4 regions of the Bradyrhizobium sp. 482_C4_N1_8 genome follow, and region 4 is predicted to be linked to each of the others. Evidence: predicted binding sites of a transcription regulator. Region 4 holds the regulator's gene; each other region holds the start of a gene.
What was found. Region 4 encodes PhoB, which activates phosphate uptake and scavenging genes when phosphate is short. Its sites were predicted from a motif close to TGTCATNNANCTGTCAT; they were not measured.
Positions count from the first base shown of each region.

Region 1: AB7Z56_RS14455 (UDP-2,3-diacylglucosamine diphosphatase) is a predicted target of PhoB. The motif match lies at 1,608-1,624, and genes of this name have one in related genera.
Region 2: AB7Z56_RS02055 (DUF2794 domain-containing protein) is a predicted target of PhoB. The motif match lies at 2,244-2,260, and genes of this name have one in related genera.
Region 3: AB7Z56_RS25305 (RNA degradosome polyphosphate kinase) is a predicted target of PhoB. The motif match lies at 2,083-2,099, and genes of this name have one in related genera.

Region 1 is NZ_CP197231.1:3,116,417-3,120,624, forward strand. Features, by position in the region: gene AB7Z56_RS14445 (Lrp/AsnC ligand binding domain-containing protein) at 246-491, opposite strand; gene thiD (bifunctional hydroxymethylpyrimidine kinase/phosphomethylpyrimidine kinase) at 621-1,421, shown strand; gene AB7Z56_RS14455 (UDP-2,3-diacylglucosamine diphosphatase) at 1,648-2,460, shown strand; gene AB7Z56_RS14460 (glycosyltransferase family 4 protein) at 2,460-3,503, shown strand; gene AB7Z56_RS14465 (threonine/serine dehydratase) at 3,568-4,208, shown strand, end outside.
Region 2 is NZ_CP197231.1:431,442-435,649, forward strand. Features, by position in the region: gene acnA (aconitate hydratase AcnA) at 1-718, shown strand, start outside; gene AB7Z56_RS02050 (DUF1223 domain-containing protein) at 936-1,712, shown strand; gene AB7Z56_RS02055 (DUF2794 domain-containing protein) at 2,325-2,696, shown strand; gene AB7Z56_RS02060 (GNAT family N-acetyltransferase) at 2,845-3,372, opposite strand; gene AB7Z56_RS02065 (Bax inhibitor-1/YccA family protein) at 3,676-4,208, opposite strand, start outside.
Region 3 is NZ_CP197231.1:5,225,759-5,229,966, reverse strand. Features, by position in the region: gene AB7Z56_RS25305 (RNA degradosome polyphosphate kinase) at 1-2,009, opposite strand, end outside; gene AB7Z56_RS25300 (DnaA ATPase domain-containing protein) at 2,154-2,831, opposite strand; gene AB7Z56_RS25295 (CDP-alcohol phosphatidyltransferase family protein) at 2,944-3,486, opposite strand; gene purM (phosphoribosylformylglycinamidine cyclo-ligase) at 3,641-4,208, shown strand, end outside.
Region 4 is NZ_CP197231.1:8,673,016-8,677,223, reverse strand. Features, by position in the region: gene pstB (phosphate ABC transporter ATP-binding protein PstB) at 1-587, shown strand, start outside; gene phoU (phosphate signaling complex protein PhoU) at 599-1,315, shown strand; gene phoB (phosphate regulon transcriptional regulator PhoB) at 1,331-2,038, shown strand; gene AB7Z56_RS41160 (GcrA family cell cycle regulator) at 2,274-2,786, opposite strand; gene AB7Z56_RS41155 (aspartate aminotransferase family protein) at 3,243-4,208, shown strand, end outside.

The sequences.
Region 1 (4,208 bases), 5.6 Mb from region 4:
GCGCGTGGGCTACGATGCAAAGGCCCCAACCGCTTGGAGACTATCCGTTTTTTGACCGGACATTGGCGCGATGTCGACGCGGCCGTCATCGATGAAGCGCGTTGAGCCTTGCCAGCGCAAGAGGGTGTCGAGCGCTGGATGATGTGCGCGATGGTTAAAATCCGAAGAACTCACTTTGAGCACAATTGGTCCGCTGCGCTGTCTCGGAAGCGGACTTTCCATCCGGCCCTCTGTGAGTGCAAACCCTAGCTTGCGCCAAACGCCTTGAAGGTGATGATGGTGAGGGTGTCCTGGATGCCCGGCAGCACCTGCACCTTCTCGTTGATGAAGTGGCCGATGTCGGTGTCCTTGTCGACGTAGAACTTCACCAGCAAATCGTAATGGCCGGCCGTGGAGTAGATCTCGGAGGCGATCTCGGCTTCGGCAAGCGCGTTGGCGACCGTGTAGGACTGGCCGAGCTTGCATTTGATCTGGACGAAAAAAGGAACCATTGCAGTCACTCCGAAGCATATCTGGCGGCTAATAGGCCAAAACCGGCCGGATTTAGCAAGCGAACTTGCGGGCGACCGGGGTGCGCGCTAGGACGGGGCGATGGCCTCAAAAACGCGGAAAATCGCCCCATGACGACGCCTGTGGCGCTCACCATCGCCGGCTCCGATTCGAGCGGCGGCGCCGGCATCCAGGCCGACCTGAAGACCTTTGCCGCGTTCGGCGTCTATGGCGCCTCCGCCATCACGGCGCTGACGGCGCAGAACACAAAAGGCGTCACCGGCATCCACGCGGTGCCTGCCGACTTCGTCACCGCGCAGATCGATGCCGTGTTTTCCGATCTCGAGGTCGGCGCGGTGAAGATCGGCATGGTGGCGCAGGCCGCCAGCATCGATGCGATCGCAGCGGCGCTGTCGCGCTGGAAGCCGGGGCATATCGTGCTCGATCCCGTGATGGTCGCAACCTCGGGCGATCGCCTGCTCGCCGCGGAGGCCGTGGAAGCCCTGCGCAGGAAGCTGATGCCGCTGGCGTCGGTGATCACGCCCAACCTGCCCGAGGCCGCGGCTCTGCTCGACGAGCCCGTCGCGACACGCGAGGCCGAGATCGAGAGCCAGGGGCGCCGGCTGCTGGCGTTGGGCTGCCGCGCGGTCCTGATCAAGGGCGGGCACGGCGAGGGCGCCGAAAGCATCGACTATCTCGTCGAGGCCGAGAACACGATCGCGCTTGTGGCGCCGCGCGTCGCCACCCGCAACACCCACGGCACGGGGTGCTCGCTGTCCTCGGCCGTCGCGGCGGGGCTTGCCAGGGGCGAGGATCTCGCGCGGGCCGTGCGGAACGCCAAGGCCTGGATCAGCGCAGCGATCGCGGCCGCCGACCGCTTCAGCGTCGGCCACGGCCACGGGCCGATCCATCATTTCCACAAATTTTACTGATCCGGGCCGCGAGCGCACCGCCGGCGGCGCGCGGGACCGCTGCCGTTAACCTGTTCAGCCATCGGTTCCGGGGTCTTGCGGAGGCCGTTGCGGCGTCATGTCGCCTGATTGTCGCATGCGACTGATATTCGCGGGGCGGGCGAGGCGAGGTTTGATTCGTATCCGAGGGTGCCTCAAAGGTTCATTGGTCATCCCCCTGTCACGGGATATTGTTACAGGCTGTCGCATGGGAAGTTACGATGTGAGTGACGAGGGCCCTGAAAGGCGCTTTCGCACGTTGTTCATCTCCGACGTTCATCTCGGAGCCCGCGGTTCTCAAGCCGACCTTCTGCTCGACTTCCTTCGCTACCACGATGCCGATACGATCTATCTCGTCGGCGATATCGTCGACGGCTGGGCGCTGAAATCGAGCTGGCACTGGCCGCAGTCGCATAACGACCTGGTCCAGAAGCTGCTGCGCAAGGCGCGGAAGGGCGCCAAGGTCATCTACATTCCCGGCAATCACGACGAATTCCTGCGCAACTATTACGGCACGCATTTCGGCGGCATCGACGTCGTCGAGAACACCGTCCACACCGGCGTGGACGGCAAGCGCTACCTCGTCATCCACGGCGACATCTTCGATCTCGTGGTGCAGAACGCGCGCTGGCTCGCCCATCTCGGCGACAAGGCCTACGACTTCGCGATCCAGATGAATCGCTTCGTCAACTTCTTCCGGCGCATGTTCAAGGTGCCCTATTGGTCGCTGTCGCAATGGGCCAAGCAGAAGGTCAAGAACGCCGTCAACTATATCGGCGCGTTCGAGCAGGCGCTCGCCGCCGAAGCGCGGCGTCACGACGCCGACGGCGTGATCTGCGGCCACATCCACTATGCCGTGATCCGCGACGAGGCCGGCATCCGCTACATGAACTGCGGCGACTGGGTCGAGAGCTGCACGGCGCTGGTCGAGCATGACGACGGTCATTTCGAGATCATCACCTGGGCAGATCAGGCGCGGAAGCCGGCACAGGTCCCGCAGGTCGCAGCAAGGGCCGCTTGATGCGCATCCTGGTCGCGACCGACGCCTGGCACCCGCAAGTCAATGGTGTGGTTCGGACGCTGACCAAGCTCGCAGACGCCGCCAAGGGGCTCGGCGTCGAGTTCACGTTCCTGACGCCGCAATCGTTCCGCACCTTTGCGATGCCGAGCTACCGCGACGTGCGGCTCGCCATGCCGCGCCCGGCGCGAATCGCGAAGCTGATCGAAGAGGCGCGCCCCGACAGCATCCACATCGCGACGGAGGGGCCGATCGGCCTGATGGTCCGCCGCTACTGCCGCCAGCGCAAGCTGCCGTTCACGAGCAGCTTCCACACCCGCTTTCCCGAATATGTCCGCGCCCGCGTGCCGGTTCCGGAATCCCTGATCTGGCGGGCGCTGCGCCGATTTCACGCGCCCAGCCGCGCCGTGATGGCGGCGACGCCTGCGCTCGCCCGCGAGCTTGGTGAACGTGGCTTCGACAACGTCGTGCTGTGGCCGCGCGGCGTCGACACGAGCCTGTTCCACCCCCGTGGGATCGACCTCTGCCTGCCGGCGCCAGTGTTTCTCTCGGTCGGCCGGATCGCGGTGGAGAAGAATCTCGAGGCGTTTCTCGATCTCGATCTGCCCGGCACCAAGGTGATCGTCGGCGACGGCCCGGCGCGGGTCGCGCTGGAAGAAGCCTATCCGGATGCGATCTTCCTGGGCGAGAAGCACGGCGAGGCGCTGGCGGCAATCTATGCTGCGGCCGACGTGTTCGTGTTCCCCAGCAAGACCGACACGTTCGGCCTGGTCCTGCTGGAAGCGCTCGCCAGCGGCCTGCCGGTCGCGGCCTTCCCGGTGAAGGGCCCTCGCGACGTGATCGGCGATGCACCGGTCGGCGCCCTCGATCATGATCTGCGCAACGCCTGCTTCGCGGCGCTCGACGTCTCCCGGCAGGACTGCGTCGAATTCGCCGCCAATTACACCTGGGAGGCCTCGGCGAGGGCGTTTGTGGACAGCATCAAGGCGGTTGGCGCGGTGCTTCCTGGCAGGAATGGGGCGGAGCCGGTTAGTTTCGTAGCCTGAAAACCAAGGTTCATCGCGCGCAGGTGTCTTGCCCCGCGCCTCGTCCGGCGCGATAACATCAGGCATGACCGAACATCTCCTCCCAATCGGCCCTGCCGATATCGAAGCAGCAGCACGCGTGATCGCGCCCTTCGCCATCCGCACCCCGCTGTTGTCCTTTCCCGTGCTCAACGAGCGCGTCGGCGCAAAGGTCTTCCTGAAGCCGGAGATGCTCCAGCGCACCGGCTCCTTCAAGTTCCGCGGCGCCTTCAACAAGGTCGCCTCGATCCCGCAGGACAAGCGCGCCGGCGGCGTCGTCGCGTTCTCGTCCGGCAACCACGCCCAGGGCGTCGCGGCGGCTGCAAAGATCCTCGACATGCATGCGACCATCGTGATGCCCGCGGATGCGCCGCTGTCGAAGCGCGAGCGCACCAAATCCTATGGCGCCGAGGTCGTGCTGTATGATCGCGACCGCGACGACCGCGAGGCGATCTCGCGCGGCATCGCCGAGAAGCGCGGCGCGACATTGGTCAGGCCCTATGACGATCCGTTCGTGATCGCGGGGCAGGGCACCGCAGGTCGTGAGATCGCCGAGGACATGGCTGCGCTCGCCCTCAGTCCCGACATCGTGGTGGCACCGGCCTCCGGCGGCGGCCTGATCGCGGGCGTCGCCACGGCCGTCAAGGCGCGCTATCCGCTCGCCGAGATCGTGGTGGCCGAGCCCGA
Region 2 (4,208 bases), 8.2 Mb from region 4:
CATCGAGGCGCGCATCCTCGCCATGTTCGGCGACAAGATCACCACCGACCACATCTCGCCGGCCGGTTCGATCAAGCTCACCTCGCCCGCCGGCAAATATCTCAGCGAACACCAGGTGCGTCCGGCCGACTTCAACCAGTACGGCACGCGTCGCGGCAACCATGAAGTGATGATGCGCGGCACCTTCGCCAACATCCGCATCAAGAACTTCATGCTGAAGGGCGCTGACGGAAATATCCCGGAAGGCGGTCTCACCAAGCACTGGCCCGACGGCGAGCAGATGTCGATCTACGACGCCGCGATGAAGTACCAGCAGGAGCAGGTGCCGCTGGTGGTGTTCGCCGGTGCCGAATACGGCAACGGTTCCTCGCGCGACTGGGCTGCGAAGGGCACGCGCCTGCTCGGCGTCCGCGCCGTGATCTGCCAGAGCTTCGAGCGTATCCACCGCTCCAACCTGGTCGGCATGGGCGTGCTGCCGCTGACCTTCGAGGAAGGCACCTCCTGGTCGTCGCTCGGCCTGAAGGGCGACGAGAAGGTCACGCTGCGCGGCCTGGTCGGCGACCTGAAGCCGCGTCAGAAGCTGACCGCGGAGATCGTCTCCGGCGACGGTTCGTTGCAGCGGGTTTCGCTGCTTTGCCGCATCGATACGCTGGATGAGCTCGATTACTACCGGAACGGCGGCATTCTGCACTACGTGCTGCGCAAGCTCGCGGCCTAAGCGCGAATTTGTGAACGGTGGCTCACCGCGACGTGAGTAGAAGGTTAAACGAGGGCGGCCTATCACAAGGCCGCCTTCGTGCGTTAGAACACGCGTCCGATGGTCCCGCCCGGCGGAAAACCTCGCCCCGGACGGTTGAGTGTACGATGCCCGTAAGACTACGGTGACCATCAGGCGATAGGATCTTCCCCCACGCGTGCGAGGTGTGACGTTCAACATGACTGCAATGATGGCTTCTAATCTGGTTTCGCGCTGGTCCGGTGCACTCTGGTCGGGAGCACTTGGTATCTGCGCCATCGTCGCCGTCATCCGTCCCGCCGAGGCTGATCCTCGCGCCGTAGTCGAGCTCTTCACATCGCAGGGCTGCTCCTCCTGCCCGCCCGCCGACCAGGTCATCGGCGATCTCTCCAACGACCCGTCGATCATCGCGCTGAGCATGCCGATCGACTATTGGGATTATCTCGGCTGGAAGGACACGCTTGCGGATTCGCGCTTCTCGGCGCGGCAGCGCGCCTATTCGCGCATGCGCGGCGACCGCGAGGTCTATACGCCGCAAGTCGTGGTCAACGGTTCGACGCATGTCATCGGCAGCGATCGCGCCGGCATCGAGAGCGCGATCGGCAAGACCGACAACGGCACAGGCGTAATGAGCGTGCCGGTGACGATGTCGCTTGCAGGCAAGCAGATCAACGTGTCGGTGGCGGCGAGCAAGGAGTCGGCGGTCTCGCACGGTGAGGTCTGGATCTGCTCGATCACGAAATCGGTGCCGATCGCAATCAGCCGCGGCGAAAATCGCGGACAGCAGATCACCTATCACAACGTCGTGCGCAACCTGCTCAAGGTCGGCGACTGGAACGGGCGTCCGGAAAGCTGGACGGTGCCGTTGGAAAATCTCACGCGCGACGGCGTCGACGGCGCTGTGGTCTATGTCCAGGACGGCAGCCGTGAGAAGCCGGGTGCGATGCTTGGCGCGGCGTACACGTCGCTGCACTAGATCCGATCTCTCTCGCCAACGTCGCACTCGCTCTCACGCCTCATGGTGAGGAGCGCGCCCTCGCGCGCGAGGCGGACGATGCTACGCATCGCCGCGAGAACCATGCAGGCGCGGCTGATGCAGCGCGGCCTTCATCCTGCGAGTCACCGCTTCGCGGCTCCCCACGATGAGGGGTGAGAGTTGTCTTCGCGTTAATCAGAGAGAAGTTGGTCGTGCCGGAAACATCTCGGCACAAACCAAAAAGGACCAACTTGCGTTGGCCCTCCTTGTCGCGCGTACAGACCCGATCCTGACGGCCCCGGGGGGCTGGGGGCTGAGGAATCCGGAACCGAAAGGACCGGGTCAACGCACACAGGTCTTTTCGCAATGCAGGGCGGCAGGCGCTTGGCGGAAAAGCGGCGATATCAAGATTCCTTCTAACGATCCCGTGACGGTTTGCCGCGACAGAATTCCACTCCTGCGTGTGCTCCGATTCGCACCCGATTCAATCAGTTGAGTGAAGAGCCCCTTGCGGCGGGGAACAGTTGGCGCGATCATGCAATTGTCATGATCCGCGGTTCCGGGGACGGTCCTTCGCGGATGCGATCATGCCGCGAGATGAGGAGGCGCTCGATGAGTCTGACGCCGGAGGATGCCGATCCGAGCGAGCAGCGCGCCGTGGCGCGCCCCACCGCTGCGAATGCCCAACCCAACCGGGTGACATTCAACCGGCTGGAACTGAACCGCATCCTCAACCTGTACGGCCGCATGGTCGCCGACGGCGAGTGGCGCGACTATGCCATCGACTTCCTGAAGGACCGCGCGGTGTTCTCGGTCTTCCGCCGCGCCTCGGAGGTGCCGATCTATCGCATCGAGAAGGACCCGCGGCTGGCGCGCAAGCAGGGCATGTACAGCGTGATCTCGGCGACCGGCCTGATCCTGCGCCGCGGCCACGAGCTCGAGCGCGTGCTGCTGGTGATCGATCGAAAATTGGCGGTGGTTTAGCCTTACGGACGGTGCCGTAGTGTGGGCAAAGGCGCACCGCGCCGTGCCCACCATCTTTCCTCAATCACCGGGCATGCTGGGCACGCTTCCGCCTTCGCTCTCCGAGCTACGGCGGACAAGTCGCTTTGCCCACCCTACGAGACCGAGGTTATTTCGGCACCGTACTCGCGCCCTCGCCCAGATCCCGCTGCATCATCACCGTGTCGAGCCAGCGGCCGAATTTCAGGCCAACATTGGGATGCGTGCCGATCATCTTGAAACCGCCGCGCGTGTGCACGCCGATCGAGCCGGCATTGGCGGAATCGCCGATCACCGCGATCATCTGGCGGAAGCCGCGCGCCTCGCATTCAGCGATCAGCCGGTCCAGCAGCAATGAGCCGATGCCGCGGCGGTGGAACGCGGGATCGAGATAGATCGAGTTCTCGACCGTGAAGCGGTAGGCCGGCCGCGGTCGGTAGGCGCCGGCATAGGCATAGCCGGCGACGCTACGATCGAGGATGGCGACGAAATAGGGATAGCCGCCGTCGATCAGCGCGCGGTAGCGGCGCGTCATCTCGGCCAGATCCGGCGGCGCCAGCTCGAATGTCGCGGTGCCCTCGCGGACGGCCTGCTTGTAGATGGCGGTGATGGCGGGAAGGTCGGCCTCAATGGCGGGCCTGATCTCAGGTGCGGACATGGCGGCGAGATTAGAGCCTTCCCGCGGTCACTGGAAGGGGCAACGCCGCTTCCCCATGCTCCGTCATTGCCAGCGCAGCAGCCCTCCAATCTTCTCCGCTGTCATGCCCCGCGCAGGGGGGCATCCAGTACTCCGAGACAGCGCGGCTAGAACCGAGCCGCTGCGGCGTACTGGATCGCCCGCCCCAGTGCGCAATTGCGCACAAGGCGGGCGATGACAAGCGGGGGGGCGTCGCGCATCCCGGCCCAAACAAAAACCCCGGCCTCTCGGCCGGGGTTCGTATCCGTTCTCTCGTCGAAGCGCTTAGTCGCGCTGGCCAAGGAGCTGCAGGAGCAGCGTGAACAGGTTGATGAAGTTCAGGTACAGCGACAGTGCGCCGGTGATGGCCGCACGCTCTGCGATGTCACCGCCGGCCGAGGCGTAGCCGTAGATGTAGTCGTTCTTCAGCCGCTGGGTATCCCAGGCGGTGAGGCCCGCGAACACCAGCACGCCCACCACCGAGACGATGAACTGCAGCATCGTGCTCGCCAGGAACAGGTTGACCAGGCTCGCGATGATGATGCCGATCAGGCCCATGAACAGGAACGAGCCCATCCCGGTCAGATCACGCTTGGTGGTGTAGCCGTAGAGGCTCAGTGCGCCAAACGTGGCCGCGGTGATGAAGAACACCCGCACGATCGAGGTGTGCGTGAACACCAGGAAGATCGAGGACAGCGAGATGCCCATCAGCGCCGCGAACACCCAGAACAGGATCTGCGCGGTCGAGGGGGCGAGACGGTTGATGCCCGCCGAGATCACGAACACCATCGCGAGTGGCGCGAGCATGAACAGCCACT
Region 3 (4,208 bases), 3.4 Mb from region 4:
TTGTCCTTCAGATTCGCGACCATGATCTGTTCGAGAACCTGCTGATGCACCGTGGGATTTTGCAGCGGACACAGCACCTCGACGCGGCGGTCGAGGTTGCGTGGCATCATGTCGGCCGAGGAGATATACACAGCCGCTTTCGCGCTCGGCAGGCCCTGGCCCATGCCGAAACAGTAGATTCGGCCGTGTTCCAGGAAGCGCCCGATGATCGACTTGACGCGGATGTTCTCCGACAGGCCTGGAATGCCGGGCCTGAGGCAGCAGATGCCGCGCACGACGAGCTCGACCTGGACGCCGGCTTGTGAGGCCTCGTAGAGCGCGTCGATGATGTCGGGGTCGACCAGCGCATTCATCTTCATCCAGACCGCGCCGGGGCGGCCATGCCGCGCATGCGCGGTCTCGCCTTGGATGTGCTCGATGATGCGCTTGCGCAACGTCAGCGGCGACACCGCCATCTTTTCCAGATCGCTCGGCGCGGCATAACCGGTGATGAAATTGAACACGCGCGCGGCGTCGCGGCCGATGGTCGGATCCGAGGTGAAGTAGGAGAGGTCGGTGTAGATACGTGCGGTGACGGGGTGATAATTGCCGGTGCCGGTGTGGACGTAGGTGGTGAGGCCGCCGCCCTCGCGGCGCACCACCATCGAGAGCTTCGCGTGCGTCTTCAGTTCGAGGAAGCCGTAGACGACCTGCACGCCGGCGCGTTCGAGGTCGCGGGCCCAGCGGATGTTGGCCTCCTCGTCGAAGCGCGCCTTCAATTCGATCAGCGCGGTGACGGACTTGCCGGCTTCGGCGGCTTCCGCCAGCGTGCGCACAATCGGGGAGTTGTTGGAGGTGCGGTAGAGCGTCTGCTTGATCGCGACGACATCGGGATCGCGGGCGGCCTGCTGCAGGAACTGCACCACCACGTCGAAGGATTCGTAGGGATGATGGACGACGAGGTCCTTCTGCCGGATCGCGGCAAAGATGTCGCCGCCATGCTCGCGCACGCGCTCGGGATGGCGCGGTACGTAAGGGGTGAATTCGAGATCGGGCCGGTCGAGGCGGGTGAGCTGCGAGAGCTCGTTCATGGCGAGCACGCCGTCGACCAGGAAGACCTCGTCGTCGGCGGCCGACAGCGCATGCTGCACGAAGCTGCGCAGCTCCTCCGGCATCTTGCCGTCGATCTCGAGCCGGATCACCGACCCGCGGCGGCGGCGCTTCAGAGCGGTCTCGAACAGGCGGACGAGGTCTTCGGCCTCTTCCTCGATTTCGAGCTCGGAGTCGCGGATGATGCGGAAGGCGCCCTGGCCGTGGAGATTGTAGCCGGGGAACAGGCGGTTGATGAACAGCCCGGTCGCCTGCTCGAGCGAGATCAGCCGCACGACCTTGCCCTCGGCCGGCAACCGGATGAAGCGGTCGATCTTGCCGGGCATACGAATCAGCGCGTTCATCTGCTTGCCGTCGGCGGCGCGCGTCAGCTGGAGCGCGATGGTGAAGCCGAGGCTCGGAATGAACGGGAAGGGGTGAGCCGGGTCGATCGCGAGCGGGGTCAGCAGCGGAAACACGTTGTTGAGGAAGTAGTCCTCGATCCAGGTCCGTTCCGCCTTGGTGACGTCCTTGCCGTCGACCAGCACGATGCCGACGTCGGCCAGCGTGCCGCGCAGGTCGCGCCAGATCGCCTGCTGGTCGGAGGCAAGCTGCGAGACGGTGCGGTTGATCAGCGCGAGCTGCTCGGACGGCGTCAGGCCGTCGGGGCTGCGCTCGGCGATGCCCTCGCGGATCTGGGCCTTGATGCCGGCGACGCGGACCATGAAGAACTCGTCGAGGTTATTCGCTGAAATCGACAGGAATCGCACCCGCTCCAGCATGGGGTGGCTGGGATTGACCGCTTCCTCGAGGACGCGGCGGTTGAAGTGCAGCCAGGAGAGCTCGCGATTGATGAAGCGCTCGGGACTTGAGGCAATCGCCGGCAGGCCCTCGGTCTCCGGGGCTTTTTCTTTAATTTCAACAGCTTGCGCAGAGTCCATCAGAAGTCGATCCATCCAGTTCGCCCCAATTTGCGACTTATGCGCAAAACCGGCGGGAGCATGTGTTAGTCCGATGACGTTTCGATGACATTGATGTTCCGCCGCTGCGCCGCGTCAAGCGGCCTTGGAGCCAGGGCGGAAGGGTCAGGCGTCCCGAAGCAGCTCGGCGGCCAGCGCCCGCGTGACGGGGCGACCGAGGCGCAGGGCCTCGCTGTCGAGCAGCTCAACGGCCTCCCGTGCGGCCGCCGAAGAGCGCTCCAGGCGGGTAGCGAGGTAGCTGACCACGCTCTCATCCACGGCGAGCTGGCGGTCGGCGCAGAACTTGACGATCAGGCCGCGGAAGAGCTGGTCGTCGGGCGGCAGCAGCGAGATCACAGGCACCGCGCGCAGCCGCGAGCGCAGGTCGCGCAGCTCGATCTCGAGCGACGCCGGTACCTCGCGGCCGGTGAAGAGCAGGTAGGCCCCATCCTCGCGGGCGAGGTTCATCAGATGAAACAGGGCCCGCTCGTCGAGCTCTTTTGCCCTGAGATCCTCGACCACCAGCGCGCCGGTGGCGAGCGCGCCCGGGACGTTTTCGGCGGTCAGCCCATTGGCTGTGGTCGAGCGGGCGCCGGAAGCCTCGGCCCAGATCGCGGCGAGATGGCTCTTGCCGCTTCCTTCCGGGCCGGCCAGCCACATGATCCGGTTCGGCCATTCAGGCCAGGCGTCGATGAGGGCAAGACCGGCTTCGTTGGCGGGGCCTTCGAGGAAATTATCCCGGCTGAGGCTTTCCGCGTGCGGAAGCGAGAATGCCAATTGTCGGGGATGAACGCGGCCTGCCACGCTTGCTGTGCTCCGTGCCGGCACGCCGGCTTCGTTTGAAGAGATTCGACGTCATCGAGCGGGAGTTGGCCTTTTGCGGGGCCGCATCCCGGCTCATTTGGCCTCGATCGTGCTACTTGGCTTCGATCGTACTCATGTGCCGCAGCCACTCGACGAGATAGAGCGACACGGAAGAGAGCGTGAAGACCGTGACGAGGCCCATCAGGATCATATCATAAGGCGCCGGTTTGAAGCCGAAGGCCAGGGAGGCCAGCACCAGCGCCGCATAGGCCACCTGGGCGGCGGTGTTGAGCTTCGACACCTTCGACGGCTTCATCTCGACCGGCTTGTCGAACAGCCAGGACACGATCACGGCGGCGACGATCATGATGTCGCGCGACACCACCAGGATCACGATCCAGCGCGGGATGTCGCCCCAGATCCCCAGTGCCAGATAGATCGAGACCAGCAGCGCCTTGTCCGCGAGCGGATCGAGCAGGGCGCCGAGCTCGCTCGTCATGTTGAAGCGCTTGGCGAGGAAGCCGTCGACCGCGTCGCTGACGCCGGCAATGAGGAAGACGGCGAACGCAACCTCCATTTGGCTCGACACGATGGCCCAGACGATGATTGGGACCAGCATGATGCGGCCCAGGGTAATGATATTCGGAATACTCACGCGGCGCTTCCTGGCACCCGGCCTGACCTCGAATCCGGCCCGTTTGAAGGCTGAACCGGTTGATATCTACATAGTATAGGGCGGGGCGCCACGCTTGCCATTGCGCGTCCCCGGAATTCGACGTAACCAGCCGCAAACCCACTGGAAATCGGGCATGACCGACCGCAAAAACGGCCTCACTTACGCCGATTCAGGCGTCGATATCGACGCGGGCAACCGCCTGGTCGATCTGATCAAGCCGTTGGTGCGCGCCACCGCGCGGCCCGGCGCCGACGCCGAGATTGGCGGATTCGGCGGCCTGTTCGACCTAAAGGCGGCCGGTTTCAAGGACCCCGTCCTGGTCGCCGCCACCGACGGGGTCGGCACCAAGGTCAAGATCGCGATCGAGACCGGCCTGCATGGCGGGATCGGCATCGACCTCGTCGCCATGAGCGTCAACGACCTCGTGGTACAGGGCGCCGAGCCGTTGTTCTTCCTCGACTATTTCGCCTGCGGCAAGCTCGACCCGGAGGCGACCGCCTCGATCGTCGCCGGTGTCGCCGAAGGCTGCCGCGAATCCGGCTGCGCCCTGATCGGGGGCGAAACCGCCGAGATGCCCGACCTCTACAAGGACGGCGACTACGACCTCGGCGGCTTTGCCGTCGGCGCCGCCGAGCGCGGTACCTTGTTGCCGCGCAAGGACATCGCCGCAGGGGATGCCGTGATTGGCCTTGCCTCGTCCG
Region 4 (4,208 bases):
ATCCGGGCCAGCGCGTCACCGGTCAGCTCATGCTCGACCAGACCAACGTCCTCGACCCCAAGCTGGACCTCAATTTGCTGCGCGCCCGCGTCGGCATGGTGTTCCAGAAGCCGACGCCGTTCCCGATGACGATCTACGAGAACATCGCCTTCGGCATCCGCCTTTACGAGAAGATCTCGAAGTCCGAGATGGACGACCGCGTCGAGAAGGCGCTGCGCGGTGGCGCGCTGTGGAACGAGGTCAAGGACAAGCTCAACGCCTCCGGCCTGTCGCTCTCCGGCGGCCAGCAGCAGCGCCTCTGCATCGCCCGCACGGTCGCGGTGCGGCCCGAGGTGATCTTGTTCGACGAGCCCTGCTCGGCGCTCGACCCGATCTCGACCGCCAAGGTCGAGGAGCTGATCCAGGAGCTGTCCGAGAACTACACGATCGCGATCGTCACCCACAACATGCAGCAGGCGGCGCGCGTCTCCGACAAGACCGCCTTCATGTATCTCGGCGAGCTGATCGAGTTCGACGACACCAGCAAGATCTTCACGTCGCCGACCGACCGGCGCACGCAGGATTACATCACCGGCCGGTTCGGCTGAGGAGACGGAACATGGGTTCTGAACATACCGCAAAGGCCTTCGACACCGACCTCCAGGAGCTCACGCGCCTGGTCGCCGAGATGGGCGGCATCGCCGAGCGCATGATCGTCGATTCCGTCGACGCGCTTATCCGCCGCGACGTCGCGCTCGGCCAGCGCGTCGTGACCATCGACGCCGAGCTCGACGCGCTCCAGAAGAAGATCGAGGAGCGCGCCGTTCTCACCATCGCGCGCCGCCAGCCGATGGCGGTGGATCTGCGCGAGATCGTCGGCGCCATGCGCGTCGCGACCGATCTCGAGCGGATCGGCGACCTCGCCAAGAACATGGGCAAGCGCGTCGCGGCGCTGGAGACGGATTTCCATCCGCTCAAGCTGTTCCGCGGTCTGGAGCACATGACCGACCTCGTGCAGCAACAAGTCAAGTCGGTGCTGGATGCCTATGCCGCGCACGATCTGCCGGCGGCGATGGCGGTGTGGAAGGGCGACGAGGAAGTCGACGCCATCTGCACCTCGCTGTTCCGCGAGCTCCTCACCTACATGATGGAGGATCCGCGCAACATCTCGTTCTGCATCCATCTGATGTTCTGCGCCAAGAACATCGAGCGCATCGGTGACCACGCCACCAACATCGCCGAGACCGTGTTCTACATGATCGAGGGCCAGGCGATCACCGACAAGCGGCCGAAGGGCGACATGACGACCTTCGCCACGACGGTCCCGAACACTTAAGGAGCGACGAACACCATGGGCGCACGCATTATGGTGGTTGAGGACGAGGAAGCTCTCACCGAGCTTCTCCGCTACAACCTCGAAGGCGACGGCTATGACGTCGAGACGGTGATGCGCGGCGACGACGCCGACACCCGCCTCAAGGAGCACATCCCCGATTTGATCGTGCTCGACTGGATGCTGCCGGGCCTCTCCGGCATCGAGCTGTGCCGGCGGCTGCGCACCCGGCCCGAGACCAAGCAGCTCCCGATCATCATGCTCACCGCGCGCGGCGAGGAGAGCGAGCGGGTGCGGGGCCTTGCGACCGGCGCCGACGACTACATCGTCAAGCCGTTCTCGGTGCCGGAGCTGCTGGCACGCGTGAAGGGCCTGCTCAGGCGCGCCAGCCCCGAGCGGCTCGCCACCGTGCTCGCCTATGGCGACATCGAGCTCGACCGCGACAAGCGCCGCGTGGCGCGCTCGGGCCGGCCGATCGATCTCGGTCCGACCGAATATCGCCTGCTGGAGTTCTTCCTGGAGCATCCCGGCCGCGTGTTCTCGCGCGAGCAGCTGCTCGACAGCGTCTGGGGCCGTGACATCTACATCGACGAGCGCACCGTCGACGTCCATATCGGCCGCCTGCGCAAGCTGCTCAATCTCGGCCGCGAGCAGGACCCGATCCGCACCGTCCGCGGCGCGGGCTACGCACTGGACGATCGCTTTGCGAAGGCGGAGCAGGCGTAGCTCGGTGAGCTGCGGCCACACTCTCGGTGTCGTCCCGGACAAGCGCAAGCGCGGGTCCGGGACACCCACAGCGAGCGGTTATTTTGTGAAAAGGTAACTCCGAGTCCCCGTAGCCACATCTTGCGGTGGTTAAGGGTCCCGGATCTGCGCGCGCTCGAGGCGCGCTTGTCCGGGACGACATCGGATTTGTTGAGCCGCCATCGTGTGACGGCTCCTTTCTGAGCTCAGAACGACTTCAGCGCGGACCCGGCTTCGCCGGCGCGCGCCGGCGATCGGCCGCGGGCTGATACGCCACGCGCGAGTGCTGGGCGCAGTAGGGCAGGCCGGAGAGCGCCTTGCCGCCGCAGAAGAAGAAATCCGGGCTCGAGGGATCGCCGACCGGCCAGTGGCAGGTGGCCTCGTTCAGCTCCAGCAGCGACAGCCGCTGGCTCATCGGCACGACGTTGTCGTAGGTGACCGGTTCGGCCTCGACCTCGACTTCGAAGGCCTGCGCCAGCGCGGTGTTGCCGCGCGCGATCGGGCGTGTCACCCGCATCATGTGCTGGGCGGGGCGCGCCTTGCGCGGCCGCGGCGCTGCCGATGAAGGGCTCTTGGCGCGGCCCGACAGGCCGAGCCGGTGCACTTTGCCGATTACGGCATTGCGGGTCACATTGCCGAGTTCAGCGGCGATCTGGCTGGCCGAAAGTCCGGCCTCCCAGAGCTTTTTCAGCTGCTCGACGCGATCATCCGACCAGGTCAAAACGGTCATTGCACCCTTTCCTTCGCCGGCGCCTGCCATCCTGGCGGCCGCACGGCGAATGCCTAAGCTTCGAAAAACCCGTGCCGCCAGAATCCCTTAAGGCTCGCCGGGCGCACCAGATGCGCCCGAACGCTTACGCCGGTACATGAGGACTTAGAGGATCAGAACTGCTGCACGAGATGTCGTATCTGACAAGCCAAACGCTACAATATGGCGTGACTCACGCGCAAGAGTCCGCCGACTCGCTTCCACATGTTCCGTGGCGGAAATACGCAAAATCGCCACCGCAAGACTACGGATTCTGCGTTTCGCGAGGCTTTCCGGGCGGCATTGACACCGGTTTCACCAGGCATAAGATAGTCAGGCGTGCCGCCCTTAAAAGGCGGCACGTTTCGTTTTCCGGGCCGGTCAATGGTGCGTTGCGCAATGCACGCTCACACCGTCCGCAACATTCAAGTGATCGTCATGACTAACAGCGCAGCGCCGCATTTGCTCCCCGTTTTCGCCAGGTCCGACCTCGGTTTCGAGCGCGGTGAAGGCTGCTGGCTGATTGCGACCAATGGCGATCGCTATCTCGATTTCACCTCGGGTGTGGCGGTGAATGCGCTCGGCCATGCTCATCCTGCGTTGGTCAAGGCGTTGCAAGAGCAGGCCACCAAACTCTGGCACATGTCGAACCTGTTCCAGAGCCCGGACGGCGAGAAGCTCGCCGCGCGTCTGTGCAACGAAAGCTTCGCGGACTTCGTGTTCTTCTGCAATTCCGGCGCCGAAGCGCTGGAAGGTGTGATCAAGCTGGTCCGCCATCATCACTTCTCCAAGGGTCATCCGGAACGTTACCGCATCATCACCTTCGAAGGCGCCTTCCACGGCCGCACGCTGGCAACGCTCGCCGCGACCGGTTCGGCAAAATATCTCGAAGGGTTTGGCCCGCCGATGGACGGCTTCGACCAGGTCCCGCATGGCGATATCGAAGCCGTCAAGAAGGCGATCGGTCCGCAGACCGCCGGCATCCTGATCGAGCCGATCCAGGGCGAGGGCGGCGTGCGTTCGGCAACGCCCGCCTTCCTGAAGGCGTTGCGCCAGCTCTGCGATGAGAAGGGCCTGCTGCTCGCGTTCGACGAGGTGCAGACTGGCATGGGCCGCACCGGCGATCTGTTCGCGCATCGCCGCACCGGCGTCACGCCTGACGTGATGTCGCTGGCCAAGGCGCTCGGTGGTGGCTTCCCGATCGGCGCGGTGCTGGCGACCGCGGACGCGGCTGCCGGCATGGGGCCCGGCTCGCACGGCTCGACCTTCGGCGGCAATCCCCTCGCGATCTCGGCTGCCAATGCCGTGCTCGACGTCATGCTCAAGCCCGGCTTCTTCGACCACGTGCAGAAGATGTCGCTGCTGCTCAAGCAGAAGCTCGCCTCCGTGATCGATCGTTATCCC